Regions from separate parts of the Dactylosporangium sp. NPDC049742 genome, predicted to be linked through region 4. Evidence: riboswitches for the same ligand, from Rfam matches in the RefSeq annotation. Region 4 holds a riboswitch; each other region holds the start of a gene.
What was found. Region 4 has a riboswitch for cobalamin ahead of cobN (cobaltochelatase subunit CobN). Riboswitches for the same ligand answer to the same signal wherever they lie in the genome.
Positions count from the first base shown of each region.

Region 1: linked by a shared signal. The riboswitch ahead of bluB (5,6-dimethylbenzimidazole synthase) and the one ahead of cobN (cobaltochelatase subunit CobN) in region 4 are both predicted to bind cobalamin.
Region 2: linked by a shared signal. The riboswitch ahead of AB0J72_RS25940 (ribonucleotide reductase N-terminal alpha domain-containing protein) and the one ahead of cobN (cobaltochelatase subunit CobN) in region 4 are both predicted to bind cobalamin.
Region 3: linked by a shared signal. The riboswitch ahead of metE (5-methyltetrahydropteroyltriglutamate--homocysteine S-methyltransferase) and the one ahead of cobN (cobaltochelatase subunit CobN) in region 4 are both predicted to bind cobalamin.

Region 1 is NZ_JBFANF010000029.1:34,186-41,902, reverse strand. Features, by position in the region: gene AB0J72_RS30875 (helix-turn-helix domain-containing protein) at 1-346, opposite strand, end outside; gene AB0J72_RS30870 (MBL fold metallo-hydrolase) at 417-1,157, shown strand; cobalamin riboswitch at 1,386-1,590, shown strand; gene bluB (5,6-dimethylbenzimidazole synthase) at 1,628-2,248, shown strand; gene AB0J72_RS30860 (roadblock/LC7 domain-containing protein) at 2,304-2,813, opposite strand; gene AB0J72_RS30855 (hypothetical protein) at 2,810-3,148, opposite strand; gene AB0J72_RS30850 (S8 family serine peptidase) at 3,489-5,420, shown strand; gene AB0J72_RS30845 (hypothetical protein) at 5,490-6,413, opposite strand; gene AB0J72_RS30840 (helix-turn-helix domain-containing protein) at 6,427-6,849, opposite strand; gene AB0J72_RS30835 (NAD(P)H-dependent oxidoreductase) at 6,945-7,571, shown strand; gene AB0J72_RS30830 (hypothetical protein) at 7,701-7,717, opposite strand, start outside.
Region 2 is NZ_JBFANF010000022.1:84,290-92,006, reverse strand. Features, by position in the region: gene AB0J72_RS25965 (sugar ABC transporter permease) at 1-661, opposite strand, end outside; gene AB0J72_RS25960 (extracellular solute-binding protein) at 658-1,965, opposite strand; gene AB0J72_RS25955 (beta-galactosidase) at 2,224-4,179, shown strand; gene AB0J72_RS25950 (DeoR family transcriptional regulator) at 4,181-4,762, shown strand; partial or broken gene AB0J72_RS25945 (hypothetical protein) at 5,468-5,773, shown strand; cobalamin riboswitch at 5,773-5,952, shown strand; partial or broken gene AB0J72_RS25940 (ribonucleotide reductase N-terminal alpha domain-containing protein) at 6,103-7,476, shown strand; partial or broken gene AB0J72_RS25935 (ribonucleotide-diphosphate reductase subunit beta) at 7,479-7,717, shown strand, end outside.
Region 3 is NZ_JBFANF010000016.1:109,262-116,978, forward strand. Features, by position in the region: gene AB0J72_RS21585 (arylmalonate decarboxylase) at 1-109, opposite strand, end outside; gene AB0J72_RS21590 (TetR/AcrR family transcriptional regulator C-terminal ligand-binding domain-containing protein) at 106-663, opposite strand; gene AB0J72_RS21595 (DUF4437 domain-containing protein) at 747-1,640, shown strand; cobalamin riboswitch at 1,677-1,899, shown strand; gene metE (5-methyltetrahydropteroyltriglutamate--homocysteine S-methyltransferase) at 2,021-4,258, shown strand; gene AB0J72_RS21605 (helix-turn-helix domain-containing protein) at 4,420-4,638, shown strand; gene AB0J72_RS21610 (Clp protease N-terminal domain-containing protein) at 4,714-5,430, shown strand; gene AB0J72_RS21615 (TerD family protein) at 5,528-6,907, shown strand; gene AB0J72_RS21620 (hypothetical protein) at 6,862-7,227, opposite strand.
Region 4 is NZ_JBFANF010000101.1:1,070-8,786, reverse strand. Features, by position in the region: gene AB0J72_RS55435 (methyltransferase domain-containing protein) at 1-121, shown strand, start outside; gene AB0J72_RS55430 (hypothetical protein) at 131-481, shown strand; gene AB0J72_RS55425 (precorrin-2 C(20)-methyltransferase) at 1,278-2,786, opposite strand; gene AB0J72_RS55420 (precorrin-8X methylmutase) at 2,783-3,412, opposite strand; gene AB0J72_RS55415 (precorrin-3B synthase) at 3,517-4,656, opposite strand; cobalamin riboswitch at 4,742-4,964, shown strand; gene cobN (cobaltochelatase subunit CobN) at 5,004-7,717, shown strand, end outside.

The sequences.
Region 1 (7,717 bases), on a different contig from region 4:
GCAGGCCGGCCTCGGCGAGCACGAACGCGCCCAGGCACAGCCCGACCACGGTGGCGCCCTCGTCGTGCGCGCGGCGGAGCCGGTCGAGGATGCCGGGCGCGACCGGCGCGCCGCCGGGCACCCGCCAGCCGGGCACGACGACGACGCCGGCGGTGTCGAGGTCGTCGAGGTCGTGCGGGGCGGTGAGGGCGATGCCGGCCGTCGTCGCCAGGGGGCCGGGGTGCTCCCCCACGGTCCGCACGTCGAAGACGGCCGCGACGCCGAACACCCGGGGCGCCACGGCGACCTCCAGCATCGGCGCGCCGTCGCCGATGAGCACCCCGACCGTCGTCGCCGAGCGCGTCATGGCTCGATCGTATCGGAGGATGGCGTTCCAGCCACTGCCGGCGGGCGCCGGGACCGGCGAAGGTGAAGCCATGACGATGCAGTTCCAGCGATTCGGCGGCCCGACCGTGGTGTTCGGCGTCGGTGGCGTCACGTTCATCACCGACCCCACGTTCGACCCGCCCGGGCAGTACCCGCTCGGCAGCCGCGTGCTGACCAAGACCGAGCCCGCTGCCGGCACCCCTGAGGACGCCGGCGCCGTCGACGTCGTGCTGCTCTCGCACGACCAGCACCCCGACAACCTCGACACCCTCGGTCGTGCGTTCGCGGCGTCGGTACCGGTGGTGCTCAGCACCCCGGCGGCGGCCGCCCGACTGGGCGGCCAGGTCACCGACCTGGAGCCGTGGTCCCACACCGACCTGCCCCGCCCCGGCGGCGACGGCCACGTGCGGGTCACCGCCGTCCCCGCGCAGCACGGCCCCGACGGCACCGAGCACCTCACCGGCCCGGTCACCGGGTTCGTCCTGCACGGCGACGGCCTGCCGACCGTCTACGTCAGCGGCGACAACGCGTCGCTGGACGTCGTCGCCGCGGTCGCGGAGCGCTTCCCGTCCGTCGACGTGGCGATCCTGTTCGGCGGCCGGGCCCGCACCGCGCTGCTCGGCGACGCCGACCTCACCCTCGGCGCGGCCGGGATGCTGGCGGCGGCCAGGCTCCTGGACGCGAAGACCGTGGTCCCGGTCCACGTCGACAGCTGGGCCCACTTCACCGAAGGCATCGCCGACGTCCGCGCCGCCTTCGAAACCGCGGGCAGCGCACACCTGCTGCGGTAGCACATCGAGACCGCCGCGGGCGACGCGCACCACCCCGGTAGCCGCGAGACCGCCGCGGCCGACGCGCGCCCGCCGCGGTAGCCGGGACCGGCCCGGGCCGCCGCCGGCGCTCGCGTTCCACCTCGTCGAGGACGGCCGGCTCACCACCCACTACCGGCTCTGTGTGCCCTGAGCCCCGGCGGTCCGCAATCGCCGCGGCCCGGCCGGGCCGCCGCGTATGCTGCCGGACGGCACGAACTGAAGCGAGGTGCCCCGGGCGACCGGGGAGAATCGGGAAGCCGGTGTGAATCCGGCACGGGCCCGCCGCGGTGATCGGGGAGCTGCCGTCCATGCGCACCAGCGGTGCGCGGTCACTGGCCCCAGGGCTGGGAAGGCGGACGGTGCAGGCGTTGATCCGAGAGTCCGAAGACCGGCCTCGCGGTCACCGGCCGTCCGTGACGGGCGGCCACGAGCAGCGGGAGCCTGCCCTGATGAGCACCGACCTGTACGACGTCGTGCACCGCCGCCGCGACGTGCGCGGCCAGTTCAACGGCGCGCCGATCCCCGGCGACGTCCTCGACCGCGTGCTGGGCGCCGCCCACGCCGCGCCGAGCGTCGGCCTGTCCCAGCCGTGGGACTTCGTCCTCGTCCGCGACCCCGCCCTGCGCGGCGCCTTCCACGACCACGTCCGCACCGAACGCGACACGTTCGCCGCGACGCTGGACGCCGACCGGGCCGCGGCCTTCGCCCGCATCAAGATCGACGGTGTGCTGGAGTCGACCCTGTCGGTGGTCGTCACGTACGACCCCGGCCGCGGCGGCCCGGCGGTCCTCGGCCGGCACGCGATCGCCGACGCCGGCCTCTACTCCGTCTGCCTCGCCATCCAGAACCTGTGGCTGGCCGCGACCGCGGAGGGGCTCGGCGTCGGCTGGGTGTCGTTCTACCGCGAGCCGTTCGTCCGTGAGCTGCTGGGCGTCCCGGCCGGCATCCGCCCGGTCGCGTGGCTGTGCCTGGGCCCGGTGACCCACCTGGAGTCCGTCCCCGACCTGGAGCGGCACGGCTGGCGCCGCCGGGCCCCGCTCGCCGACGCCGTGCACCACGACCGCTGGTGACCGGCGCCGCGCGGGGCGGGCACAGCGCCGGGCGGGACCGGGGCCGGGGCGGGGCTCAGAGCAGCGCGGCGAGCTGCTGGCAGGTCGGGCGGGCCTCCAGGTGCAGGCGGGCGACGTTGAGCCCGTCGCTGCCGAGCACCGCGAGCAGCGTGCTGCCGTCCACGGCGTACACGGTGAAGTAGCCGCCGTCGTTGCGCATGGTCGCGTCCCGGAACGGTGACTGCCCCAGCACCAGCGCCACCTGCCGGCCCAGGCCGAACGTCGTCGCCGCCAGCGCGGCCGCGTCGTGCGGCTCGGTGCCTCCGCCGGCGTCGTACGCGCCCAGGTCATAGGTGACCAGCAGGCCGTCGACGCCGGCGAGCACGCTGCCGCGGACCCCCGGCACGCGCAGGCGCAGGTCCGCCATCGCGGCGCGCACCGGGGACAGGGCGGCGTCGAGCGGCTCCGGCCGCGCGCCCAGCCGCGGCTGCTGCAGCTGACCGACGCCGCCGCCGCCGGGCTCGAGGCTCTCCCTGCGCGGCAGGCCGTCCGCGTCGGGGGCGCCGCCGAAGAAGCTGGACGTCACAGTTCGAGGCCCTCTTCGATCGCGCGCAGCTGGTGGCGGGCCAGCGCGAGGTTGGCGCGCGCCTTCGCGAGCGCGACGTACAGGAACAGCCCGTGGCCGTTGCGGGAGTGCAGCGGCCGGATGATGTGGTACTGGCTGTCGAGCGTGATGAGGATGTCCTCGATCGGCTCGCCGAGACCGAGCATCTCGATGGTGCGCAGCTTCGCCCGTACGACGTCGGTGTTGCCGGCCGCGGCCACCGTGATGTCGAAGTCGGCGCCGCCGCCGAGGGTGCCCAGCGTCATGCCGCTGGTGTAGTCGACGAGCGCGACCGCGAACGCCCCCTCGATGTTCATCGCGCTCTTCAGCGCGACGTCCAGGTTGTTGCTCAATCCATGCCTCCTGAGCTGGTGCGGGTGCCGCGGCCAGCCTCGCACGAAGCAATCTTTCCCCGCACCATTCGACGCAGCTTTTGGCCGGTCGGCTCATCGTCGGCTGACTTCTCAACCGATCCGCCGGTCACTGCCGGTGAGCACGCGCAACTCATAAACAGTTTTGACGGCGCAGATCGTCGCCGTCTGTTCAGCGGGGTGACCTTCGCCGGTCGTGTCCTCCTACCTTCTGCTCCAGCCCTCCGGGGTCGGCGTCAACCGGACCCGGCCACGGAGCTGGCATCCCCTCGGAGGAGGTCTCACCGTGTTCCACCGAATTACGGCGGCCGGCACCGCGCTCGTGGCGGCCCTGGCCGGCGCCTTCGCGGTGGCCGCGCCGGCGGCGGCCGTCGCGCAAGGCGCGATCCTGTACGCGGACAGTCCCGACGCGGTGGCAGGCCGCTACATCGTCACGCTGAAGGACGGCTCCACCGCGATCGCCACCCAGGCCCAGCGGCTCACCGGCCGGTTCGGCGGGCAGACCCGGCACGTGTTCGACAGCGTGCAGCGGGGCTTCTCGGCGAACATGTCCGTGCAGCAGGCGCAGCGGCTGGCCGCAGACCCGGCCGTCGCGTCGGTCGAGGCGGTCCAGCGCATCACCGTGCTCGACACCCAGAACAACCCGCCGAACTGGGGCGACGACCGCATCGACCAGCGGAGCCTGCCCCTGAACCAGGCGTTCACCTACCCGGCGAACCCGGGCCAGGGCGTCACCGTGTACGTGCTGGACACCGGCCTCAACGCGAGCCACACCGAGTTCAGCGGCCGGGTGAAGCAGGGCACCGACATCGTCGACGGGGACAGCAACCCCGCCGACTGCCACGGCCACGGCACGCACGTCGCGGGCACCGCCGTCGGCACCACGTACGGCATCGCGAAGAAGGCGAACCTCGTCTCGGTCCGCGTCCTGAACTGCCAGGGCAGCGGCACCAACGACGACCTGATCGCGGGGATCAACTGGGTGCGCACCAACGCCCAGAAGCCGGCGGTCGCGAACTACTCCATCGGCTGCGGCAGCCGGTGCAGCAGCCAGGCCATGGACAGCGCCGTGTCGAGCCTGATCAGCTCGGGCGTGCAGTTCGTGCAGGCGGCCGGCAACAACGGCGACGACGCCTGCTACTACAGCCCGCAGGGGGTCGGCGCGGCGATCACCGTCGGCAACAGCAACAGCTCCGACGCCCGCAACAGCACCAGCAACTACGGCTCGTGCCTGGACCTGTTCGCGCCGGGGACGAGCATCGTGTCGGCGTCGTACTCCAGCAACACCGGCAGCGCGACGATGACGGGCACCTCGATGGCGTCGCCGCACGTGGCCGGCGCCGCCGCGCTGTACCTCGGCGCGAACCCGAACGCGACGCCGGCGCAGGTCCGCGACGCGCTCGTGAACAACGGCACCACCGGGAAGATCACCAGCGCGGGGAGCGGCTCGCCCAACGTGCTGCTGTACACGGCGTTCATCGGCGGCGGCACGCCGACCGACCCGGCCGTGACCAACCCGGGCAACAAGAGCTCCGTCGTCGGCCAGCAGGTCGACGTGCAGGTCCAGGGCAGCGGCGGCACCACGCCGTACACCTGGAGCGCGTCCGGCCTCCCGGCCGGGCTGTCCATCGGCGCGTCGACCGGTCGGATCACCGGCAGCGCGACGACGGCGGGCACCTCGAACGTCACGGTGACCCTGAAGGACGCGGCGAACAAGACCGCGTCGGCCCAGTTCACCTGGACGGTCACCACCGGTGGCGGCGGCTGCACACCCTCGCAGCCCGTCGGCAACGGTGGCTTCGAGAGCGGCACGTCGCCGTGGACCGCGACCGCGAACGTGATCGGCACGTGGTCGCAGTACCCGGCGCGCGGCGGCACCCGCAACGCGTGGCTCAACGGCGGCGGGCAGGTGCAGACCGACACCGTCTCGCAGCCCGTCGCGGTCCCGTCCGGCTGCACGACCGTGCAGCTGCGCTTCTGGATCCGCATCACCACCGCGGAGACCGAGAACCTGGTCTACGACAAGCTGACCGTCACCCTCGGCAGCACCACCGTGGCCACGTACACGAACCTGGACAAGACCAACGGGTACGTGGAGAAGGTCATCGACGCGAGCGCGTTCGCGGGGCAGACGGTGACGCTGAAGTTCAACGGCGTCGAGGACTGGTCGTTGCAGACCAGCTTCGTCCTCGACGACGTGTCGATCAGCGCCTCCTGAAAGCCGGCCGGGCGCCCGCCGACATCGGGCGCCCGGTCACCACCCGGGGGTGGGAGTGATCAACGAGGCTCACTCCCACTCCCATCGCATGCCGACGATGCCGGGGGGTACGTCGGACGCGACGACGTGGGCGCCGTGGGTCGAGCCGATCCACGTCTCCCACACGCCCTGGTCCGGCGCGTTGAGCGCGCGACGTTCGAACCGCCGGCAGCGCGCCGGCACCGCGTCGTGGTCGAACTGCACCTGCAGCACGTACTCCGTGACCGGGGTCGAGAAGCCCCGGTAGTAGTTGTCGGTCGCGGAGAGCGAGTCGCTGCGGTACTGGTACTCCAGCACCACCGTCTCCCCCTGCGCCAGCATCCGGTCGAAGATGATCTCCGCCGCGACGAGCCCGCCGGCGTCGGACCGGACCCGGCCGATGCGGCAGTTGCGGATCGCGCTGATGGTCACCTTCGCGGCCGGGTCGTCGGTGAGGAAGACCGCCACGGTGCGGGAGACCCGGTCGATGTTGGCCCGCAGCACCTGCCGGCAGGTCAGGCCCAGCTCCTGCCGATGGGGCCCGACGACGTACAGGTCGTGCAGGCTCAGCCTGGTCAGCTCGTGGTACATCCACCGGTCGAGCTCGCCGACCATCTTCGCCACGCTGGTGCCGTCGCTGAACAGCCGGTCGACGTCGATGGTGCCCGGCGGCTGGCTCAGCCAGCGCCCCCGCGGGCGGCGCGGCCCGAGCTGCACGATCAGCGACTCCTCGGGCAGCGCCAGGATCTGCTCGAGCAGCCGGACGGCCTTGAGCGACTCGGGCCGCTCGGGGCGGCTGCGCCCCCGCCGCCAGTAGCTCAGCGTGGTGATGCTGACACTGACGCCCTTGCTGGCGAGCTGCTGCTGGATCTCGTCGAGGCGGATGCCGCGGTCCTCGATGGCGAGGTGCAGCGCCGCGGAGAACGGGCCGGTGCGCAGCGCGTGCGCGAGGTCACGACCCGGGCCCTTCTCCATGCCCGGTGAGTATCTACCCCTTGAGCACTTTTTCCAATGCCGTCGCGACCGTGCGCGCCTCGGCCGCGGTCATCCTGCTGGTGAAGTGCGCCTCGATGCCGGCGAGGTAGGTCGGCGCGGCGGCCCGCAGCCTGGCCCGGCCCGCGGCCGTGATCCGCGCGAACGCCGAGCGCCCGTCGGCCGGGTTGGCGACCCGCTCGACGAGGCCGGCCCGGGTGAGCTCGTCGACGACCCGGCTGCTGCGGCTGCGGCTGACCACCGCCTTCGCGCCCAGCTCCCCCATCGTGAGCCGGCGGTCCTTCGCCGAGTTGAGCTCCAGCAGCACGTCATACCAGGTCAGCGGCAGGCCGTGGGCCGCCTGCAGCTCCTGGTCCAGCACCGGGACCAGCGCGGCGTGCACCCGCAGCAGGCCCGCCCAGGCGGCCGTGTTGTCCATCGTCACACCGTACCAACTCTTGTGCGTGCGCACGCAAGTGGCTAGCTTTGCCGTTGTTAGGTGCGTGCGCACACACTTTCTTCCGGAGGTTCACGATGACCAAGCTGCTGCACATCTCGGCGTCCCCGCGCGGCACCCGCTCCGAGTCACTCGCGCTCGCGTCGCGTTTTCTGCAGGTGTACGGCGAGCAGCACCCCGACCATGAGATCGCCGAGTGGGACCTGTGGGACGGCACGCTGCCGGCGTTCGGTCCGGCCGCCGCCGGCGCGAAGATGGACGTGTTCGCGGGGATCGAGCCCACCGGCGAGGGCGCCGCCGCCTGGGCCGCCGCGCGCGCCGCGTTCGACCGCCTCGCCGCCGCCGACAAGCTGCTCTTCTCGGTCCCCATGTGGAACGCCGGGGTCCCGTACATCCTCAAGCAGCTCATCGACGTGGTCAGCCAGCCGGGCCTGGTCTTCGGCTTCGACCCCGTCGAGGGGTACAGCGGCCTGCTCACCGGCCGCAAGGCCGCGGTCGTCTACACCAGCGCCGTCTACGGCGAGGGCCGCGGCCCGGCGTTCGGCGCCGACTTCCAGCGGCCGTTCTTCGAGGGGTGGCTGCGCTGGGCGGGCATCACCGACATCACGCCGGTCACCTTCCGCCCCAACCTCGCCACCGCCGACGCCGACGCGGGCCGCGCCCTTGCCACGGCCGACGCGGTCGAGGCCGCGAAGCGCTTCTGACGCCCGCCTCCCCCGGCCGGCCCGCAGTTTCGGGGGCGGGCCGGCCGGGGGTCGTCAGGCACTACCGTCCTCGCGTCCCCGTCCCGTCAACGCACTACCGGCCTTGCGTCGCCGTCCCGTTTTGACGCACTACCGTCCTCGCGTCG
Region 2 (7,717 bases), on a different contig from region 4:
GCGTCAGCAACGGGATCTTGATCCGCCACGCGATCTGCCACTCGGTGGCACCATCGATCCGAGCCGACTCGTAGAGCTCGCTCGGCACCGTCCGCAGCGCCGTGTACAGCACGATCATGTTGAACCCGGTGCCGCCCCAGACGGCGATGTTGGCAACGGAGAAGTAGATGCTCGTCGGGTTCAACAGGTCCAGCGGCTGCTGGCCCAGTTCCTTCAGCAGCCACTGTCCCGGCCCGACCGACGGCAGGTACATGAACCCCCACATGAGGCTCGCGATCACCGCCGGCACGGCGTACGGCATGAAGATCGAGATCCGGGAGAAGGCGCGGGCCCGGGCCCGCGGGACGTCGAGCAGCAGCGCGAAGAGCAGCGCGAGCCCGACCATGGTGGGCACGAGCACCAGGCCGTAGAGCAGGACCCGCACGCAGCTCTGCCAGAACTCGCCGTCGTTGATGACGGCCTGATAGTTGGCAAATCCGGCGAAGGACTCCGCCCGGGCCCGGGCACCGAGCCCGAGCCCGGAGACCTGCACCCGGCGCAGCGACAGGTAAACGGTGTAGCCGATCGGCGCGACCATGAACAGGGCGAACAGGCCGATCGCCGGGGTGAGGAAGGCGTACGGCACCCGGCTGGGCACTGTACGCGCGGAGCGGCGTGTCATTCGGAGACCTTGAACCCGTTCTTCTTCAGGTCGTCGACGGTGGCCTTCTGCATCTGGTCGACCGCCGCGGGGAACGGGGTCTTCGCCGTGATGGCCTTGGCGAAGGTGTCCTTGTAGGTGGCGTAGGTGACGTTCACGTTCGGGCCCCAGGTGACGCCCGCCGCCGAGTTGGCGATCTGCTGGGCGAGCTTGTAGAAATCGGGCTGGTTGCTGAAGAACGCCGGCGCCTTCGACAGCTCCCCGCCGGACTGTGCGGCGGTCGCGGCCGGGTAGATGCCGCCCTCCTTGATCAGGCCGGCGACCGCGGTCGGGTCGGTGTTGAGCCAGATGGCGAACTTGGTGGCCTGCGCAATGTTCTTGGACTTCGCCGCGACGGCCGTCGAGGAGCCGCCCCAGCTGCCGGTCTTGTGCTCGCCGGCGGTCCACTGCGGCATCTCCGCGATCTTCCACTTGCCGGCGGTGTCGGGGGCGTTGCCGGACAGCACGCCGGGGCCCCAGACGGCGCTGGGCCAGGCGATCAGGGTGCCGTCGTTGAGGGCCTTGTTCCACTCGGGGGTGTACATCGGCTTGTTGTCGATCGCGCCGGAGGCGACCAGGCCGCCCCAGTACTCGGCGAGTTTCTTGGTCGCGGCGTCGTTGACCTGCACGGACCAGGTCTCGCCGCTGACGCCGAACCACTTGGCGCCGGCCTGCTGGGCGAGTCCGGCGAACCAGCCCGGGTCGCCGGCGGAGAAGGTGGTCAGGTAGCGCTTCGGGTCCTTCTGCCGGACCTGCTTGGCGACCTCACCGAACTCGTCCCAGGTGGTCGGCACCTTGAGGCTGAGCTGCTCGAAAACGTCCGCGCGGTAGTACAGCATCATCGGACCCGAGTCCTGCGGGATCGCGTAGACCGCGTCGGTGCCGAGCGTGATCGTGCTCCACACGCCGGGGGCGAACTTGCCCTTCGCGTCGGCGGAGTACTTGCTGAGGTCAGCCGCGGCGCCGTTGCTGACCAGCGTGGGAAGCGCCTGATACTCGGCCTGGAAGAGATCCGGCGGGTTGCCGGCCTTGTTGGCCGTGAGGACCTTCGTGACCTCCTCGTCACCTTGCGCCTGCTTGCTGACGGTGACGTGGATGTCGGGATTGGCGGCGTTCCACTGGGCCACGACCTTGTCGATGCCGGGCACCCACGACCAGAAGGTCAGCTCGACCTTGCCGGTGGCCGTGTTCTGGGGCGTGCCGTCGTCGCTGGATCCGCAGGCGCTGGTCAGCAGCAGCGCACTCGCGGTTGCGACCGCGAACAACGTACGGAGTTTCGGGGTCATCTTGGTCTCCAACGTGCGTAGGTCACCGCGGCGACGAGGGCGAGCGGGAGAAACGAAACGGCCGTGTGACTACGGCGCTCCGGCACCCTCCGACAGACGTCCATCGCTGCGGCGATCGGGGTGAACGACCGGGAGCGCTCACAGTTTTGGCCGTCCTAGACGTGCTGTCAATACATTGCGCGGAGGTTAATTCACGCGTGATGCCTGCGCTATGCTGCCGCTATCGAACCGGGAGCGTTCACAGCCAGGAGTCGCAAGATGGACCAGCTTCAACCGTCGCCGTGGTTTCCCCGCGGTCTCGATGCCATCGCCTACGGCGGCGACTACGCCCCGGAGCAGTGGCCTGAGGAGGTCTGGGCCGAGGACGTCCGGCTGATGCGGCAAGCCGGTGTCAACCTGGTCAGCGTCGGCATCTTCAGCTGGGCGATGCTCGAGCCCACCGAGGGGCAGTACACCTTCGAGTGGCTCGACAGAGTTCTGGAGCTCCTACATGCCAACGGGATCCGCGCGGACCTCGCCACGCCGACCGCGGCTCCGCCGCCGTGGCTGACCTACCGCTACCCCGACGCGCGGCTCATCGACCGCGAAGGCCACGTCCTCGGACAGGGCGGCCGGCAGAGCTTCTGTCCCAGCTCGGCTGAGTACGCGCGGGCCGCCGCCACGATCACCGAGCAGCTGGGCCGCCGCTACGGCGAGCATCCGGCGGTCGCGCTGTGGCACGTCCACAACGAGTACGCGGGCGTGAACCCGCACTGCTACTGCCCAGGCTGCGCCGAGGCGTTCCGCGGCTGGCTGCAGGACCGCCACGGCGACCTGCCGACGCTCAACGCCGCATGGGGCACGACGTTCTGGAGCCAGCGCTACAGCGACTGGGCCGAGATCGAGCCGCCACACGCAGCGCCGACACCGGTGAACCCGGCGCAGCAGCTGGACTTCTTCCGGTTCTGCTCCGACGTCCATCTGGAGAACTTCCGGCGGGAGCGCGACATCCTGCGCGGCCTGTCGCCCGAGGTACCGGTCACCACCAACTTCATGATCGCCAACTGCAAGTGGGTCGACTACTGGAAGTGGGCCGGCGAGGTCGACGTCGTCGCCAATGACCACTACCTGCAGGCCGAACGCGACGATCCGCACATCGAACTGGCCATGTGCGCGGACCTGACGCGCAGCCTCGCCGGCGGAGCGCCGTGGATGCTGATGGAGCACTCCACGAGCGCCGTGAACTGGCAGCCCCGCAACATCGCCAAGCGGCGCGGCGAGCTGGCCCGCAACAGCCTGGCCCACCTGGCCCGCGGCGCCGACGCGGTGCTGTTCTTCCAGTGGCGGGCCTCGCGGTTCGGGGCGGAGAAGTTCCACTCGGCGATGCTGCCGCACGGCGGGACCAGCACCCGGATCTGGCGCGAGGTCACCGAGCTCGGCGGACGCCTCGCCGGGCTGGACCGGCTGCGCGGCACCCGGGTCAAGGCCGACGTGGCGATCGTGTGGGACTGGGAGTCGTGGTGGGCGCTCGAGTTGGAATGGCGCCCATCCGTGGACCTGGCATACCGCGAGCGGATCGAGGCGTACTACACGGCGCTGTGGAAGGCCCACCTCACCGTCGACTTCGTCCACCCAGAGGCGGCCCTGAGCAGGTACCCGCTGGTCGTCGTACCATCGCTGTACCTGACGACGGCCGCGGCGGCGAAGAACCTCGACGCATACGTCACCGGCGGGGGAACGCTGCTCGTGTCGTACTTCTCCGGCATCGTCGACGCGAACGACACCGTGCACGGGGATGCGCATCCGGGGGCGCTCCGCGACCTGCTCGGCGTGACCGTCGAGGAGTTCCTGCCGCTGCGACAGGGCCGGCACATCGAGCTCTCGGACGGCACGGCCGCCGATGTGTGGGCCGAGGACCTCGTCGTCGACACCGCGGAGGTCGTGCTGACCTACACGGACGGACCGGCGGCCGGAGGTCCGGCCGTCACCCGCAAAGCGCACGGTGGCGGCACGGCCTGGTACGTCTCGACCCGCCCGGACGCGGCCGGCCTCGAGCGACTGCTGGCCCGGATCCTGCCTCAGGCAGGGCTCCCGGTCCGCCACGACGTGCCCGAAACGGTCGAGGTCGTGCGGCGCCCGCCGTTCGTCATCGCGATCAACCATGGCGAGCACGCCGCTGAAGTCGGCGGCCGCGTTGTCGAGGCCGGTGCGGTAACGGTGATCGAGGAGGCCTGACGTGCTCATCGAGACGCGTCGCGCCGGGATCGTCGCGGCGACCCGCGAACTCGGCGGCATCGGCCTGCACGAGCTGAGCGAGCGCTTCGACGTGTCGATCCCGACGATCCGCCGGGACCTGGAGGTGCTCGCGGATCGCGGGCTGTTGCACCGGGTCCGCGGCGGAGCCATGCCGATCGGCGAGGAGCAGCCGGCACGGCCAGCGCATCGGCCGGCCCCGGACGAGGTCCAGGAGGCGCTGGGCCTCGTCCAGCCGGGCATGGCGGTCGGGATCTCGGGCGGCCCCAAGGCAGTGCGGCTGACGGAACTGCTCGACGACGTCGCCGGCCTGACCGTGGTGACGCCGATGCCGATCGTCGCGGCCGCCGTGCGCAACGAGCGCACAACGGTCCTGCTGATCGGCGGAATCCGTACCCCCGGCGGCAGTCACGCCGGGCCCCAGACCGAACGGACGCTGCAGGCGCTGAATCTCGACATCGCGATCGTCCAGGTGCTGAGCCACCCGGCCCATGACACCCTCGCCGCCGCGACCGACCGGGCCTTGCTGGAGCGCGCCGCCCAGCGCGTGCTCCTGCAGCCCTGACCGCGCCGAACCTGTGCCCGTTCGGGGTTCAGGATGTTGGGCTTGCTGAGCGCCGAGGCATCGACCGAGGTCATGTCACAGCCGCCCGACTTGGCGTTGTACAGGACATGGTCGGCCGCAATCAGGGGGTCACCGCCCAACTGTGCCACTGGGCATACGCGGTTCGCTCGTCGAACCACCGGCCCTGAGCCGAGGCGCCGAGGCAGGCCAAATGAACCAGCTCACCGACCACTTCGACGCCTGGCGACGCCATAACATCGCGGGCGTCCTGGCGACACTGACCGACGACTGCGTGATCATCGAGTGTTACGGGCCGACCTACCGCGGCCGACACCGCGTCGAGCAATGCCAACAGCACCGGCCTCGCCGCGCAGGCGCTGCGCGTCGCCGGGCGGCCGGTCGCATGGCTCAAGGCCCGCGGATTCCTGCTCGGCCTGCAGGTGCGCTGCTCCGGCCCGGCCGCCGACCGCGGCGCGATCGCCTACACGACGACCGGGTTCGACCCGGCCACCGCGATCCGCCCGACCGCGCAGGCCGTGCCTGGGTCTGACCGGCGCCAGCTTCGCCACCCTCACCGCCGCCGGCTCGCAGGCCGCGGCGCCAACCCTGGCGTGTGCCGCGTGAACCGGGCCATGGCGCAGGGCATAAACCGTGTCGCGGAGGTGGCTCGCCGGGCTCTGCGCGGCGTTCGCCGTCACCGGCGCGCTGGTCCTTGCCGACCCGGCACCGCAGGCGGCGCACGCCGCCGCGTGCGCGCCGGGCACCGGGGTCACCGTCGTCGTGGACTTCACCACGTTCGGCGGCGGCGTCCAGAAGGGCTGCCGGCTCGGCGACCCGCCGAATGACCTTGCCGCGTTGAGCGGCGCCGGGTTCACCGTCACCGGCACCCAGCGCTGGGGCCTCGCCTTCATCTGCCGGATCAACGGCAAGCCCACCGCCGCCACGGAGCCGTGCGTCAACACCCCGCCGGCGTCGGCGTACTGGTCCTACTGGCACGCAGTGCCCGGCGGTGGTTCGGCCGCGCTTCGGTGCGGTCGTGGCAACAGGGAACCCGGTGTGAGTCCGGGACTGCCCCGCAGCGGTGAGTGGGAACGAACGCTGTCATTGAGCACTGGACCTTCCGGGGTCTGGGAAGCGACGGCCAGTAGGTGACCGGAGACGGTCGCGCCCGCGAGTCCGAAGACCTGCCAGCGCACCGCGCGCCGAGGGCGGCGTGCGGTGGTCGGATGCCGCGTGGGACGGCTGACGCCATCGCCAGGTGCTCCTCGCGTGCGCCTTTCTGTGGCGGGCTTCCCCCTGCGTCCATCCGGTGGTGATGAGCAGGCGACGAGGGGGAGCACATGACGGTGACGCAGGACCAGGCGACGGCCGGGAAGGCGCCGGAGCAGCGCCGGCACGCGATGCAGGTCCGCAAGCGCAACGGCGACCTGGAGCCGGTCGACGTCAACAAGATCGTGAAGGCGGTCGAGCGGTGGGTCGCCGACCTCGACGAGGTCGACCCGCTGCGGGTGGCGACGAAGACGATCAGCGGTCTGTACGACGGGGCGACGACGGCGGAGCTGGACAAGCTGTCGATCCAGACGGCGGCGGAGCTGATCGGTGAGGAGCCGCAGTACTCGCGGCTCGCGGCGCGGCTGCTCGCGGCGTACGTCGACAAGGAGGTCCGCGGGCAGGGCGTCGCCAGCTTCAGCCAGGCGATCCGGCACGCGCACCAGCAGGGCCTCATCAGCGACGACACCGCGGCGTTCGTGGCGCGGAACGCCCGCAAGCTCGACGATGCCGTCGAGGTCGACGGTGATCTGCGCTTCGAGTACTTCGGCCTGCGGACCGTCGCCGACCGGTACCTGCTGCGCCACCCTCTGTCCCGGCTGGTCGTGGAGACCCCGCAGTACTGGCTGCTGCGCGTCGCGTGCGGGCTGTCGCAGACGCCGGGTGAGGCGATCGGCTTCTACCGGCTCATGTCGTCGCTCGCGTATCTGCCGAGCTCGCCGACGCTGTTCAACTCCGGCACCGCGCACACCCAGATGTCGTCGTGTTTCCTGGTCGACTCGCCCCGCGACGAGCTCGACTCGATCTACTACTACCCGTCGCAGCAGGCCGCCGCGTCCAACCCACGCTGGCGGCCGGTCGGGCTCGGCCTCATGGGACTGCAGGACGCGTTCTTCGCGCTGCGGCTGCCGTTCGACTCCCCCGCCGCCCGCGAGCTGTCGACGCGGGTGCAGGAGGAGATCTACCTCACCGCCCTGGAAGCGTCGGCGGACCTGGCGGAGCGGTTCGGGCCGCACCCCGCGTACGCCGAGACCCGTGCCGCCGGCGGCGAGCTACACCCGGACCTGTGGGGCGCACCCACCGACGGTGAGCGCTGGGCCCTGCTCCGTGAGAAGGTCGCGGCGAGTGGGTTGCGCAACTCGCTGCTGATCGCGATCGCGCCGACCGCGACGATCGCGTCCATCGCCGGGTGTTACGAGTGCATCGAGCCGCAGGTGTCCAACCTGTTCAAACGCGAGACCATGTCGGGTGAGTTCCTGCAGCTCAACACGTACCTGGTGCGGGAGCTCAAGGCCCGCGGGCTGTGGACCGCGGCGATCCGCGAGCAGATCAAGCGCGCCGAGGGCTCGGTGCAGGACGTCGCCGACCTGCCCGATGACGTGCGCGAGCTGTACCGCACCGCCTGGGAGCTGCCGCAGCGGGCCCTCATCGACCTGGCCGCCGCCCCTACCTGAACCTCCTGGACACGTACGTCACCGACGACGCCGAACGGACCGCGGCGTTCGCCGCCGTGGAGAACATCCCGTCGATCGCGCGGAAGGCCGAGTTCTGCTTCCGCTGGATCGACTCCCTCGGCGACCTGCACGAGCTGAAGACCCGCGACGACCGGCGCGCGTTCCTGCTCAACCTCATCTGCTTCGCCGCCTGCATCGAAGGGTTGTTCTTCTACGGCGCCTTCGCCTACGT
Region 3 (7,717 bases), on a different contig from region 4:
GGAACGCCACCCCTGGCACCCGGGCGCTCCAGTAGTCGTGCTCGACGACGGTGTTGGTGCTGGGGACGATGACGCCGAAGACGGCGCGCGGCCCGACGGCGTTGGTCATGCGGTCAGCTCCTGACAGACGAGGGAGACCATGCGGTGTGCCCGCGCGCGGGCGGCGGGTCGGTCCAGCAGCAGCGCGTCGAGCAGAAGCGGCGAGACGATCGCGGCGACGGCGTCCTCACGGTCCTTCGCCGACGTGCCCGCGGCGCGCAGCACGGTGTGGAACGGCGCCAGCAGGTCGGTGACGTACCGCTGGCGCAGCGGCACCGCCGCCGGGTCGGAGGCGGCGGCGACGACGAGGGCCTGCAGGAACGCGCCGACGGGCCGGTCGCGGAGCCGGTCGCACAGCTGGTCGACGGCGGCGTGGAGGTCCTGCGCCGGCTCGCCGGTCGGCGCGCCGGGCGGCAGCGGCGCGACGTCGATCAGCGCGCCGAGCACCGCGCCGGGCGTGGGCCAGTGCCGGTAGATGGTCGACCGGGACACGCCGGTGACCTGGTGCAGCCGCTGCGCGGTCAGCGCCGCCGCGCCCTCGGCCAGCAGCAGCTCCAGGGCCGCGGTCAGCACGACGGTCTCGGTGTCGGAGGTGGGGCCGGCGGGGCGGCCAGGTCGGGTCACGAGCGTTGACGGTACACCTTGTACGCGAAACTATTAAGCGATACATTCCGCACCGGAAACTGCTGCCGAGCCTGGAGGCACCCATGCGCCCGCACGTGGAGATCGTCGACGAGCGTGACCTGATCTGGCACCTCGCCGAGTTCCAGCACGCCGCCGGCACCGCCGAGCAGCGCAACCTCAGCTACGACGAGGAGGACGGGTCGGCCTCGCTGAAGGTCCGCTTCACCAGCGACTGGTCGCGGCCGGCCGGCGTACACGACGCGGACACCGAATGGTTCGTGCTGTCCGGCCAGGTCGTCGTCGGCGACACCGTCCTCGGGCCGGAGGGCTACTGGACGGCGCCCGCCGGCGTGTGGACCCCGCCGGTCACGGCGGCCGCCGGCACGGAGATCCTGCTGTTCCGCGAGTACGGCGACTGGCACTTCCACCCCGAAACGAAGGACCGCGAAACCGTGCGGCCCGACCAGAAGCTCGTCGTGCTCGACAGCGCCCAGATGCCGTGGATCGACGTCAAGGACGGCTCCCCCATGCGCTTCGACCTCGGCGGCACGCCGGTGCCGGGGCTGTTCATCAAGCTGCTGCACCGCGACGAGAAGACCGGCTTCTACACCCGGCTCATCAAGGCCAAGCCCGGCTGGCGGGAGGTGCCGCTCGCGCACCACCCGTGCTCCGAGGAGGCGTACTGCCTCGACGGCGGCTTCGACTACAACTTCGGCAAGATGTGGCCCGGCACGTACTTCTGGCGCCCGCCGCTGATCCGCCACGGCGACTTCACCGCCGACGCCGAGGCCGGCTGCACGTGGATCGTGCGCTCCGACGCGGACCTCGTCGACTGGTACACCGACAACGCCCGCGTGCAGATGCACGGCGACGCCACCAACTGGGGCGACGGCTTCCCGCACAGCGCCGCGCCGCGGTTCATCGAGCCGGTCCGCTCCCGCAGCATCGGCCGCTGGAGCGACCCCACGCACCAGTGACGCAGCCGACACCCGCTCCCGCGGCGGTGCGTATGTATGGTGATGAGTGCAGCTGGTTCGGCCGGTCCTCCGGGACCGGCCGTGGCAACAGGGAATCCGGTGCGAATCCGGGACTGCCCCGCAGCGGTGAGTGGGAACGACCGCCGTCATTGAGCACTGGGCCGCGAGGCCTGGGAAGCGACGGCCAGTAGGCGACCCTGGACGACATCCAGGGTCACGCCCGCGAGTCCGAAGACCTGCCAGCGCACCGCGCGCCGCCCGGCGTGCGGTGGTCGGAGGCCGCGCGGGACGGCCGACGCCATCGACCGGCCACGCGGCGCGCGGCCGGTGGCGTCCCCCCGTGCCAGTCCGGCCGTCGTGACTGTGCACCGAGGGGACACATGAGCACCACATTCGGGCTGAGCACCGTGCTCGGCTACCCGCGCATCGGCGGAAACCGCGAGCTGAAGCGGGCCGTCGAGGCCTACTGGGCCGGCGCCATCGACGAGGACACCCTGGAGCGCACGGCGGCGACGCTGCGCGCCGACGTGTGGCAGACGCTGCGCAACGCCCGCCTCGCGGCGATCCCGTCGAACACGTTCTCCTACTACGACCACGTCCTCGACACCGCCGTCGCGGTCGGGGCGACACCCACGCGGTTCACCGCGCTCGGGCTGTCGAAGCTCGACACGTACTTCGCCATGGCCCGCGGCGTGGACGCCGAGCCCGCCCTCGAACTGACGAAGTGGTTCGGCACCAACTACCACTACCTGGTGCCGGAGATCGGGCCCGACACCGTCTTCGCCGCCGACCCGGCCAAGGCGCTGCGGGAGCACGCCGAGGCCCGCGCCCTGGGCATCGAGACCCGGCCGGTGCTGGTCGGACCGGCCACGTTCCTGCTGCTGGCCAAGGGCGACGACCCGTTCGCCCGGCTCGGCGACCTGGTCGGCGTCTACGCCGAGATCCTCGCCGCCCTCGCGGATGCGGGTGTCTCGTGGGTACAGCTGGACGAGCCCGCCTACGCCACCGACCGCGGCCCGGACGAGATCGACGCGCTGCGCCGCACCTACGCCCGACTCGGCGCGCTCAGGGCCCGGCCGAAGCTCTTCGTCGCCACGTACTTCGGCGAGATCGGCGACGCGCTGCCGGCCCTGCTGGACACGCCGGTCGAGGCGATCGGCCTCGACCTGGTCGCCGGCCCCGGCAACCTCGACCGGCTCGCGGCCGCCGGACCCCTCGGCGGCAGGACGATCGTCGCGGGGCTCGTCGACGGCCACAACGTCTGGCGCACCGACCTGCGCGCCGCGGTCGCCGCCGGGGCGGTCGTCGCCGGCCTGGCCGACCACGTGGCGGTGTCCACGTCCTGCTCGCTGCTGCACGTGCCGGTGGACCTGTCCGTCGAGACGCGCCTCGACCCGAGCCTGCACGAGCGGCTCGCGTTCGCGCGGCAGAAGGTCGACGAGGTCGTGCTCCTCGGCCGCGCGCTGCGCGACGGCACGGCCCACCTGCCCGCGCCGCTGCCCCCGCCCCCGGCGGCGTGGCGGCACGACGAGGTGCGCGCCCGGCTCGCCGCCCTCACCGCCGCGGACCGGCGGCGCGGCGACGCCACCGCCCGCGCCGCCCGCCAGCAGGAACTGCTCGGGCTGCCCGACCTGCCGACGACCACGATCGGCTCGTTCCCGCAGACCGCCGAGCTGCGCGGGGCCCGCGCCGCGCTGGCCGCCGGCACCCTCGACGACGAGGGCTACGCCGCGCTGATGCGGGCCGAGGTCCGGCGGGTCGTCCGGCTGCAGGAGGAGCTCGGCCTGGACGTGCTCGTGCACGGCGAGCCGGAGCGCAACGACATGGTGCAGTACTTCGCCGAGCAGCTGTCCGGGTTCGCCGCCACCGAGCACGGCTGGGTGCAGTCGTACGGCTCCCGCTGCGTCCGCCCGCCGATCCTGCACGGCGACGTGGCCCGCAGGGCGCCGATGACGGTCGGGTGGGCCACGTTCGCCCAGTCGCTGACCACCCGGCCGGTCAAGGGGATGCTCACCGGCCCGGTCACCATCCTCGCGTGGTCGTTCGTCCGCACCGACCAGCCGCTCGCCGGCACCGCCGACCAGGTCGCGCTCGCGCTGCGCGACGAGTGCCGGGACCTCGAGGCCGCCGGCATCCGGGTGATCCAGGTGGACGAGCCGGCGCTGCGCGAGACGCTGCCGCTGCGCCGGACGGCACAGGGGGCGTACCTGGACTGGGCGGTCGGCGCGTTCCGGCTCGCGACCAGCGGCGTCGCCGACGGCACGCAGATCCACACCCACCTGTGCTACTCCGAGTTCGGCGACGTCATCACCGCGATCGACGCCCTCGACGCCGACGTCACCAGCATCGAGGCGTCACGGTCGAAGATGGAGGTGCTCGACGACCTCGCCGCCATCGGGTACCGGCGCGGCGTCGGACCCGGGGTGTGGGACATCCACTCGCCGCGGGTGCCGTCGCGGGAGGAGATGGCCGAGGCGCTGCGCCACGCGGTCGCGGCCGTCCCGGCCCGGCGGCTGTGGGTCAACCCCGACTGCGGCCTGAAGACCCGCGGCTACGCCGAGGTCGAGGCGTCGCTGCGGCATCTCGTCGCGGCCGCCGCCGAGGTCCGCGCCGGCTGACCCGTCCGTGGCACGTGCCGGCGCCTCAGGTGGGTGCCGGCACGTGCCGTTGGCGTTTGCGGCGTCGGTACAGCGGAAGCCCGGTCGTCGGCGCTCGTTGACGATCGGGATGGCGTCAGCACATGTTGACGATGTCGGCGGCGTCAGCTTATGCTGACGGTATGACTGTGATCGACGAGCTCGGTCGCGCCGCGCACGACAGCGACCACGACGTCGCACTGCGGGCCGTCGCCCGCCTGCGCCGCCTGACCGAGCAACTGGAGGCCGAGCGGGTCGCCGCCGCCCGCCGGGACGGCTGGTCGTGGCAGGACATCGCGCTGCGGCTCGGCGTGACCAAGCAGACCGTGCACCGCAAGCATCGCAGCGCCGGCGACGACTGATGCGCCGCTACTGCTGCCGTCGACCGCGAACGCCGGTCGCCATCACCGATCGCAACGTCGTCGCGAGGAGGACTGATGTTCCGCGGTAGCCACCCCGACCTGGGCTGGACCATGGGCCGCGCCGTGCTGCGGGCCCGCGAGCTCGGCCACCCCCGCACCGGCAGCGAGCACCTGCTGCTCGCGCTCACCACCGGCACCGACGAGGTCGCCGCGGTGCTCGCCCGGCACGGCGCGACCGAGCCCGCGGTCCTCGACGCCGTGTGCCGGGCCGCGCCGCTGGGGGCCGGCGTCGCCGACGACCGCCAGGTCCTCGGGTCGCTCGGGCTCGACGTCGACCGGCTCCTCGAGGGTGTCACCCCGGCGACCCTCGACCGGGTCACCTGGCGGGAGCCGCTGCTGCCCCTCGGCGCGGCCAAGGCGCGGCGGTGGGCCGCGCAGATGCGGCCGCCGATGGGGCTCGACGCGCAGGCCGCCTTCGAGGCGTCGCTCCGGCTCGCCCTCGCCCGCCGCGAGCGGGACCACCGCACGGAGCACCTCGCGTTCGCGCTCACGGCGCTCGACCCCGGCGCCGCCTGGACGCTCGACACCGCAGGCGTGGACCTCGCCGGGCTCCTCGCCGACCTCGGCCGGTCCTTCCCGCCGCCGCGGCGCAACCTGATCCTCCGCGCGGACCGCCGCCTGTGGCACCGTTCGCGCCACAACGACCTCGTCGCCCGGTACCAGCGAACCACCGGCCGCACGGTCACCTCACCCGGCGCGCTCCCCGCCGTCATCGCCGGCCAAACGATGTAACGACCCGGTCCAGTCTTACGGCTTACAGGGTGAGGGCGGCGGCGGGTGGCCGGACGGCGTTTTAGGCATACTGGCCCCTACGGGGAGGGGTTTCACCATGTCGATGCTCAAGGGCGCCAACCTGCCGGTGCAGGCGCCGGCGGTCCGCGCGGTCCTGGGATGGCAGTCCGGCGCCGGCGTGCCCGACGCCGACGGTTCCGCGTTGCTGCTGGTCAACGGCAAAGTCCGCGACGACAGCGACTTCGTGTTCTACAACCAGCCGTCGCACCCGGCCGGCGCGGTCCGGCACGAGGGGAAGGCGACCGCGGGGACCCAGGTCACCGACACGGTGTTCGTCGATCTGGGCCGGGTGGAGCCGTCGATCGAGCGGATCGTGCTGGCCGCGTCCGCCGACGGTGGCACGTTCGGGAAGGTGCCGGGGCTGCACATCCGGCTCCTCGATGCGACGAGCGGTGCGGAGGTCGCCCGCTTCGACAGCCCCGGTGCCACGAGCGAGACGGCGTTCATCTTCGGCGAGTTGTACCGGCGGGCCGGGCAGTGGAAGTTCCGGGCGGTCGGGCAGGGGTACGCCTCGGGGCTGGCGGGACTGGCCCGCGACTTCGGCATCTCGGTCGACGACGCTCCCCCACCCACGCCCGCCGCTCCCGCGCAGCCGGCGTCATACCCGCCGCCCACCTCGAACCTGCCCATGTCGCCGACGCCCCCGGTCGCGCCGCCTGTTCCTGTCGCGGCACCTGTTCCTGTCGCTGCACCGGCTCCTGTCGCTGCACCGGCTGCTGTCGCGGCACCGGCTCCTGTCGCGCCGCCGGTCGCACCCGCAGCGCCCGCCGCGCCGGTGCGGTTGACGAAGGTGACACTGACCAAGCAGGCGCCGACGGTGTCGCTCGCCAAGCAGGGCGGCCGGTCCGGTTCGCTGCGGGTCAACCTCAACTGGAGCATGCGCTCCCTCGGCAAGCGCGGCCTCTTCGGCAAGCAGAAGACCGCCCACCTGCCCGACCTGGACCTCGACCTGTGCTGCCTGTGGGAGCTCATGGACGGCCGGAAGGGCATCGTCCACCCGATCGGCGACAGCTTCGGCGAGCTGGACCGCCCGCCGTACATCATGCTCGACGGCGACGACCGCACCGGCGCCAACGAAGCGGGCGAGAACCTCACCATCAACCTCGACCACACCGACAAGTTCCGCCGGATCCTCATCTTCGCGAGCATCTACGCCGGCGCCACCTCGTTCGCCGGCCTCGACGCCGTCGCCACCCTGTTCCCCCAGCACGGCGCCCCGATCGAGATGCGCCTCGACGAATGCACCGTCGAGTCCCGCGCCGCCGCCCTGTTCCTCATCGAGAACATCAACGGCGAGCTCGTCGTCCGCCGCGAGTCGCGGTACATCGTCCAGGCCCCCGGCCAGTACCGCAACGACGCCGTCGACGCCGCCTACAACTGGGGCATCAAGTGGGTGACCGTCCCGGGCAAGAGCTGACCACCCCGCCCCGCGACGACCGTCCGCAGCCGCCGCCGCAGCCGCCGCGAGCTCCCAGGCAACGCCGCCAACCGCAGCACCTCGGCCTCGGTGAGCTCGTGCCGGCCCGCCAGGGCCAACGCCGCGACGTACGGCCGGACCTCCGCCGCCTCGAGCAGCCTCACGACATGGTGCAGGACGCGCAGCAGCACGCCACGGTCGGCATTGGGATGCCCGGCGACAACGCGCAGCAGATCGTTGAACTGCCACGTTTCATAATCGCCGTCCAGCACACGCACCAGCGTGCCGGCAGCGGCCTGCGGTCGCCGCGCCACCGCCATCCGGACGAACGAATACCCGCTGCCCGCGAGCGCGTCGAGCCCGGCTTGGCCGAGCCCGGGGGTCCTGCGCCGCCCGGAGGTAGTCCGCCGGAGACCGCGCCCCGGCAGGCAGCAGCGACTCGAGCTCCACCCAGCCATCGTCCCACCACGCCGTTGCGCAAGGCATGACCGCCGGCGGGGTCAATCGAAGCGGCGCCGACTCGTCCGCAGCAGGCGTGGCCGCCGCCGACTGCAGGGTCAACCGAGCGCTGCCGAGCTCGCCGCGGCAGGCGTCCGCCGATGGCGTGAGTCGTCACGCGTCGGGTTCGGGTAATGCGCGGCGCAGGGCGTCGGCCGGGGTGAGGGTGCAGCCTTCGCCGTAGGCGTCGTCGAACGCCGGACGCCCCAGCATGGCCGCAAGGTCGCGATGCAGGTCCTCATCGGCCGGTTTCGACAGGCGCAGATGGTGGCCGGACAACTCGCGCTAGCGGTGCGCGGCGCCGAGCTCGGC
Region 4 (7,717 bases):
CCTGGCGAGCGGCTCGACCCCATCGGACCTGCAGCGCCTCTCGGACGGCTGGCGCGCCTGGGCCGCGTCCCCCGACGGGTGGCTGTCCATCCTGCACGGCGAGATCCTGGCCCGGCCGTAAGCTCTACGGGTGGATCGACCCCTCGTCACCGTGTGCCGCGACTGCTGCTGCGGCTCGCCGCGCAAGCACCCGGACGTCGACCACGCCGGCCAGGTGGCGCGGCTCCGCCAGGCACTCGGGGCGGCGGGGGTCCGGGTCAGCGGGTGCCTGGACGCGTGCGCCCGCTCCAACATCGTCGTCGTGCACCCCACCCCGTCCGCCCGGCGGGCGGGTGCCCGGCCGGTGTGGCTCGGCTACCTGCTCGACGACGCCGTGATCGACGACCTGACCGCCTGGGTCGAGGCGGGCGGCCCGGGAGTGGCCCCGCTGCCCGCGATCCTGGAGCTGTACCTGACGAAGGCACCCGCGGGGAGCGTCTAGGATCCCTCTGAAGCGTTGGGTAATCGGGCGCTCACGCCATCGGAGATCAATTAGGAACGCTGAGGTACGGTGGAAGACAAGCGGAGCCGCCGCCGGGAACGTCAGCGCCGCCCCGCCGCCACGCAACGAACGCCAAACGTCAGCACTGCCCACGAATCGACCTGCGGCGCCGCCCAGCCAGCCATCGCGCGCGTGTTGATGCCGTGATGGCTCGCTCCGCCCTTGGGTGTCGTGGCGGCTCGTCCGAGTCCCGCTGGCGGGGCTCGGACGGCTTGACGACGCGGGACGGCTCGACGACGCGAGGCGGCTCGACGACGCGAGGCGGCTCGACGACGCGGGGCGGCATAGCCGCAGCCCGGCTGCGGCCGGCGCCCGCCTCGACGAGGGGCAGCGGGGTCGGCGCCGTCGTTCCCGGCGCGCGTCGATCCGTGGTGGCTCGCTCGAACCGGCGGCTACCGGGACCCAGCTGAGCCTGGACCGCGACACCGAGCCCACGACACCGAGCCCGCGGCGCTGAGCCCGGACCTGCGAACCGGACCTGCGAACCGGACCTGCGAACCGGACCTGCGAACCGGACCTGCGGCGCGCAACGTCCCGCCACGAGGGCGGGTCAGGGCAGCGGCCGGAGGCGGTCAGAGGGCGGCAGCCGGGGCTGTCAGGGCAGTGGCCGAGGCCCGGCCAGAGGGCGGCAGCCGGGGCGGTCAGGGGCGACGTCCGGAGGCGGTCAGAGGTGCGGCGGAAGGTCAAGAAAGACAGAAGCGCGTGCAGGTCGGAAGCGTCGGAACCCCGGGCGGGGTCAGGGGTAGCGGCGGGGGGTGAAGACGACGGGGGCGCCGTCGCCGCGGGTCAGGGTGCGGGTCTGGGACGAGCCGACGATGAGCAGGGTTCGCATGTCCACTTCGGACGGGTCCAGGTCGGCGAGGCGCACCACGCGGACGCGCTCCTGCGGGCCGCCGACGTCGCGGCCCAGGACGACCGGGGTTTCCGGGGAGCGGTGGCGCAGCAGCAGGTCGCGGGCGGCCTCGACCTGCCAGGTGCGGCTCTTCGAGCCCGGGTTGTAGATGGCGATGACGAGGTCGGCGCCGGCCGCGGCCTCGAGGCGGGCGGCGATGACGTCCCACGGCTTCAGGCGGTCGGACAGTGACAGCACGCAGAAGTCGTGGCCGAGGGGGGCGCCCGCGCGGCTCGCCACCGCCTGGGCGGCGGTCAGGCCGGGCAGGACGCGCACCGGGACGTCCTTCCAGCGGGGCTCGGCGGCGATCTCCAGTACCGCGGCCGCCATCGCGAACACGCCCGGATCGCCGGACGACACGACGGCGACGCGGTGGCCGTCCTTCGCGAGGGACAGGGCGAACTCGGCGCGCTCCGACTCGACCTTGTTGTCGGAGGCGTGCCGGCGCTGGCGGGGGTTGGCCGGGATCCGGGCCAGGTACGGGGCGTATCCGACGAGGTCGGAGGCGGCCTCGACCGCGGCCAGGGCCTCGGGGGTGAGCCAGTCCCGGCCGGCCGGGCCGAGCCCGACGACGACGACCTCGCCGGCGGCGACCGCGGGCGGCGTGGACCGCAGCGCCGACGCCGTCTCCTCGTGCATGCGGCTCGGCAGCAGGGCGAGGGAGAAGTACGGCACCTCGGCCGGGTCCACAGTGGACAGAGGGGCGACGCGCTCGTTGGCGGTGGTGGCGCGCTCGACGTACCAGGCGTCGTCGAGGCGGCCGGCGCGCTCCAGGGCGTCCCGGACGGCCCCGAACGTGCGGCCGAGCTTCATGACGGCGGCGGAGTCGGTACTGGCGAGCCGCGCGGCCAGGTCCTCGACGGGCAGCGTGCCGGGCAGCACGGTGAGCACCTCGTCGCGCTCGACGAGGGGGCGGCCGAGCACCGCGGACGCGCCCGAGACCGAGGTGACGCCCGGCACGACCTCCGTCGCATAGGCGTGCGACAGCCGCTTGTGCATGTGCATGTACGAGCCGTAGAAGAACGGGTCGCCCTCGCAGAGCACGACCACGTCACGGCCGGCGTCGAGGTGCGCGGCGAGCCGGGCCGCCCACGCGTCGTAGTGCTCCTCGATGAGGGCCCGGTAGTCGCGGACCTCCTCGGTGGTGACCGGGTAGACGAGCGCCTCTTCGATCTGGCCGTCGCGCAGGTACGGCGCGGCGATCGACCGGGCGATGCTGCGCCCGTGGCGGGCGCTGTGGAACGCGACGACGGGTGCCGCGGCGATGAGCCGGGCCGCCTTCACCGTCACGAGCTCCGGGTCGCCGGGGCCGAGTCCTACGCCGTACAACCGACCGGTGTCCACTGTGGTCATTCCTTCTCGTCCGCGATGGCGTTGACGGCGGCGGCCGTCATCGCGCTGCCGCCCCGGCGGCCGTGCACGACCAGGTGCGGCAGGTCCGACGCCGCGAGCGCGACCTTCGACTCGGCCGCGCCGATGAACCCGACGGGGATGCCCAGCACGGCCGCGGGCCGGGGCGCGCCGGCCGCGATCATCTCCAGGAGCCGGAACAGCGCCGTCGGCGCGTTGCCGATGGCGACGACCGCGCCGTCGAGCCGCGGGCCCCACAGGTCGAGGGCGGCGGCGCTGCGGGTGGTGCCCAGCTCGTGGGCGAGCGCCGGGACCCGCGGGTCGCGCAGCGTGCACAGGACCTCGTTGTCGCGGGGCAGCCTGGCGCGGGTCACGCCGGAGGCGACCATCTCCGCGTCGCACAGGATCGGGGCGCCGTCGCGCAGGGCGGCGCGGGCGAGGCGCACGACGTCCGCGCTGTACCCGACGTCACCGGCGAGGTCGACCATGCCGCACGCGTGGATCATGCGGACGGTGACCTGGGCGACGTCGGCGGGCAGCGCGGACAGGTCGGCCTCGGCGCGGATCGTCGCGAACGACCGCCGGTAGATCTCCGCGCCGTCCTTGACGTAGTCGAAGCCACCGTCCATGACGGACCCAAAGCCACCGTCCGTGACGAAACCGGAGGCGCCGCCCGCGACGGCACCGGAGGCGCCGCCCTGGACGGCGCCGTCTGCGACGGACTCCTGAGCCGTCATGACAGCACCCGGTAGCCGTCGGCGGTCGCGAGCATCTCCACGTGCCTTCCCTTCGGTGCGCCGCAGCGCCGTTCGCAGCCGACCCAGTGCACCGGCAACGCATGGTCGAGACCGCCGAGGACGGCCGCGCGGGCGTCGGCGCGCACGTCGGCGAGGGCCTTCGCGCAGCCGGGCCGGCCGGCGCACGCCGTGACCCCGGCCCACGGCGTCGCGGGGTCGGTGCCGAGGCCGGCGGTCGTCAGCAGTGACTCGAGACGTCCAGCTTCTTCGACCGGCACGTCGGGCACGACGACGGTCCGCCACGGCGTGACGATGATCTCCCCCGGCGCCGCCGCGACGAGCGCCGCCGACTGCTCCGGTGTCAGCAGCCCGAGTGGTACGACCACCGTCAGCGCCACCAGTCCCCCGACCTGCGGGGTCCGTCCGACCGCCGGCCCGGGCGAGCCTGCGAACTGGTCGACGGCTGTACCGAGGGCGAACCCCAGGCGATCCGCGACCCGGGCCGGGCCGTCGGCCAGCTCGGCCAGCCGCCACGCGGTGCCGCCCTGCGCCGCGCGCTCGTCCAGGAACGCCCGGGACGCCCGGAGCAGCAGCTCAGCGGGGTTCTCCCCGGCCCGGCCCGCGGTGGGCAGCCCGGCGAGGAGGAGGCGGTCGCCGTGCAGGCCGACGTCGCCGCCGAGCGGGGACACGTCGCCGCGCCCGTCGTCGACGGTCACCAGGAACCGGCCGGGCAGCGCCGCCAGCGCGGGGTCGGCGCACAGCCCGGCGTCGAACGCGGCCACCACCGGCCGCACGTCCAGCTCGCCGAGGCCGTCGCGGCCGCTGAGCGGGCTGGCGATGATGTTGCGGACCCGCTCGTGGGTGTCCGACGGCAGCAGCCCCGCGGTGGTGAGCCTGGCCGCCAGCTCCGGCGACGCGTCCGGCCGCAGCCCTCTGATCTGCACGTTTCCGCGCGAGGTGAGCTCCAGGGCGGGGTCGCCGAGGTCCGCGGCGGCGGTGCGGAGGACCGCGAGGGCGGGGACGGGCAGCCGCCCGCCGGGCAGCCGGACGCGGGCCAGGCCACCGTCGGCCGCCGCGTGGACCTGCACGGCACCCGGGCACCGGTCCGGAGCGTCGCGTCCACTGGCAGCCTGCACGCGCCGGATACTACTGCGCAGCACCCCGCCCGACCCAAGGAAGCCGACCCCAAGGTGGGTCGGGCGAGCTTGACTCAAGGAAGCCGTGACCGGCAGAGTTGGCGGTGCTGTACGGCGACGTGTGGAGGAAGCCGGTGTGAATCCGGCACGGTCCCGCCACTGTGACCGGGGAGTGGACCTCCGACGACGGCCACCGGGCCCAGCGCCCCGGAGGCCGGAGACGACGGCCACCGGGTGCGAGCCCGGGAAGGCCGGAGGCGAGCGCCGATCCGGGAGCCAGGAGACTCTCCGCCGCCGGAACCTTTCCCGACCGACTTGGGGCGCGGACCCCGAGGGAGGACCCCGGCGTGATCCTGCTGCTGTCGACGTCCGACACCGACCTGCTCAGCGCCCGTGCGAGCGGCGCGGCGTTCCGGCTGGCCAACCCGTCCCGCCTCACCGTGGCGGAGCTGCCGGCCCTGGCCGACGGCGCCGACCTGGTCGTGGTGCGGTTCCTGGGCGGCTACCGCGACTGGCAGGAGGGGTTCGACACGCTGCTGCGCCTGCCGGCGCCGGTGGTGCTGCTCGGCGGTGAGTCGCTGCCCGACGCGGAGCTGATGCGCCACTCGACGGTGCCCGCCGGCGTCGCCGCGGAGGCCCACGCCTACTTCACCGAGGGCGGCCCCGCCAACCTCGCCGAGCTGCACAACTTCCTCTCCGACACGGTCCTGCTGACCGGCCACGGGTTCGCGCCGCCGGTGCAGACCCCCGCGTGGGGCGTGCTGGACCGGGAGTCCACGGCTGACGGCCCGACCGTCGGGATCATCTACTACCGGGCGCACCACCTGGCGGGAAACACCGCGTTCGTGGAGACGCTCTGCGAGGCCGTCGAGGACGCGGGCGGCCGGCCGCTGCCGGTGTTCGCCTCGTCGCTGCGGGCCGCCCCGGCGGAGCTGCTCGACACGCTGCGGCAGGCGGACGCGCTGGTCGTCACGGTCCTCGCCGCGGGCGGCACCCGGCCCGCCGACGCGCAGGCCGGCGGCGAGGACGGGGCGTGGGACGTCGGCGCCCTGGCCGCGCTCGACGTGCCGATCCTGCAGGGGCTGTGCCTCACGAGCTCCCGCGACACCTGGGACGCCAACGATGATGGGCTGTCGCCGCTGGACACCGCGACGCAGGTCGCGATCCCGGAGTTCGACGGGCGGATCATCACGGTGCCGTTCTCGTTCAAGGAGATCGACGCCGACGGGCTCACCGTCTACGTCGCCGACCGGGAGCGGGCCGGCCGGGTCGCCGGGACCGCGGTCGCGCACGCCCGGCTGCGGCACCTGCGGCCCGAGGACCGCAAGATCGTGCTGATGCTCAGCGCGTACCCGACGAAGCACGCGCGGATCGGCAACGCGGTCGGCCTGGACACGCCCGCGAGCGTCGTGCGGCTGCTCGAGGCGATGCACGCGCAGGGGTACGTCGGCGCCGACGGCTTCCCGAAGGACGGCGACGCGCTGATGCACACGCTCATCGCCGCCGGCGGGCAGGACGTGAACTGGCTCACCGAGGACCAGCTGCGCGGCAACCCGATCCGGATCTCCGCCGCCCGGTACCGGAGCTGGTTCGACACGCTCCCGGCCGACCTGCGGGAGGGGATGGAGCGGCACTGGGGGCCGGCGCCCGGCGAGCTGTTCGTCGACACGTCCCGCGACCCCGGCGGCGAGATCGTCCTCGCCGCGCTGCGCGAGGGCAACGTCGTGGTGATGGTGCAGCCGCCGCGCGGCTTCGGGGAGAACCCCGTCGCGATCTACCACGACCCCGACCTGCCGCCGAGCCACCATTACCTGGCCGCGTACCGGTGGCTCGCCGACGAGTTCGGCGCGCACGCGGTCGTGCACGTCGGCAAGCACGGCAACCTCGAGTGGCTGCCGGGCAAGACGGTCGGGATGTCCGCCTCGTGCGGCGCCGACGCGGCCCTCGGCAACCTGCCGCTGATCTACCCGTTCCTGGTCAACGACCCAGGTGAGGGCACCCAGGCGAAGCGGCGGGCGCATGCCACCCTGGTCGACCACCTGATCCCGCCGATGGCGCGCGCCGAGTCGTACGGTGACATCGCCCGCCTCGAGCAGCTCCTGGACGAGCACTCGACGATCGCGGCCCTCGACCCCGCGAAGCTGCCGGCGATCCGCGGGCAGATCTGGACGCTGCTGCAGGCGGCGCGGCTCGACCACGACCTGGGCCTGGCCGACCGGCCCGGTGACGACGGGTTCGACGAGCTGATCCTGCACATCGACGGCTGGCTCTGCGAGATCAAGGACGTCCAGATCCGCGACGGGCTGCACGTCCTCGGCGTCGCGCCGACCGGCGAGGCGCGGGTCGACCTGGTCCTCGCCATGCTGCGGGCCCGGCAGCTGTGGGGCGGCGCGGTCGCGCTGCCCGGCCTGCGCGAGGCCCTCGGCCTGACCGAGGGCTCGACCGCGCGCGTGTCGGTCGACGAGGCCGAGTCGCAGGCCCGCGCCCTGGTGGCGGAGATGGAGTCACGGGGCTGGCCCACCACCGACATCTCCGACATTTCGGATTTGCCGGATGTGGTACGGGTGCTGGAGTTCGCCGCACGGGAGATCGTGCCGCGGCTGTCCCGTACCGGCGACGAACTGACGATGGTCCTGCATGCGCTGGACGGAGGGTATGTCCCGGCGGGGCCGAGCGGGTCGCCGCTGCGCGGGCTGATCAACGTCCTGCCGACCGGGCGCAACTTCTACTCCGTCGACCCGAAGGCGATCCCGAGCCGGCTCGCGTGGGAGACGGGTCAGGCGATGGCCGACTCGCTGCTCGCCCGCTACAAGGCAGACCACGGTGCGTGGCCGCGCTCCGTCGGCCTGTCGATGTGGGGCACCAGCGCCATGCGCACCGCCGGCGACGACATCGCCGAGGCGCTCGCGCTGCTCGGTGTCCGGCCCGTCTGGGACGACGCGTCCCGCCGGGTGGTCAACCTGTCCCCCATCGACCTCGCCGAGCTGGGCCGCCCCCGCATCGACGTCACGATGCGCATCAGCGGCTTCTTCCGCGACGCGTTCCCGCACGTGGTCGCGCT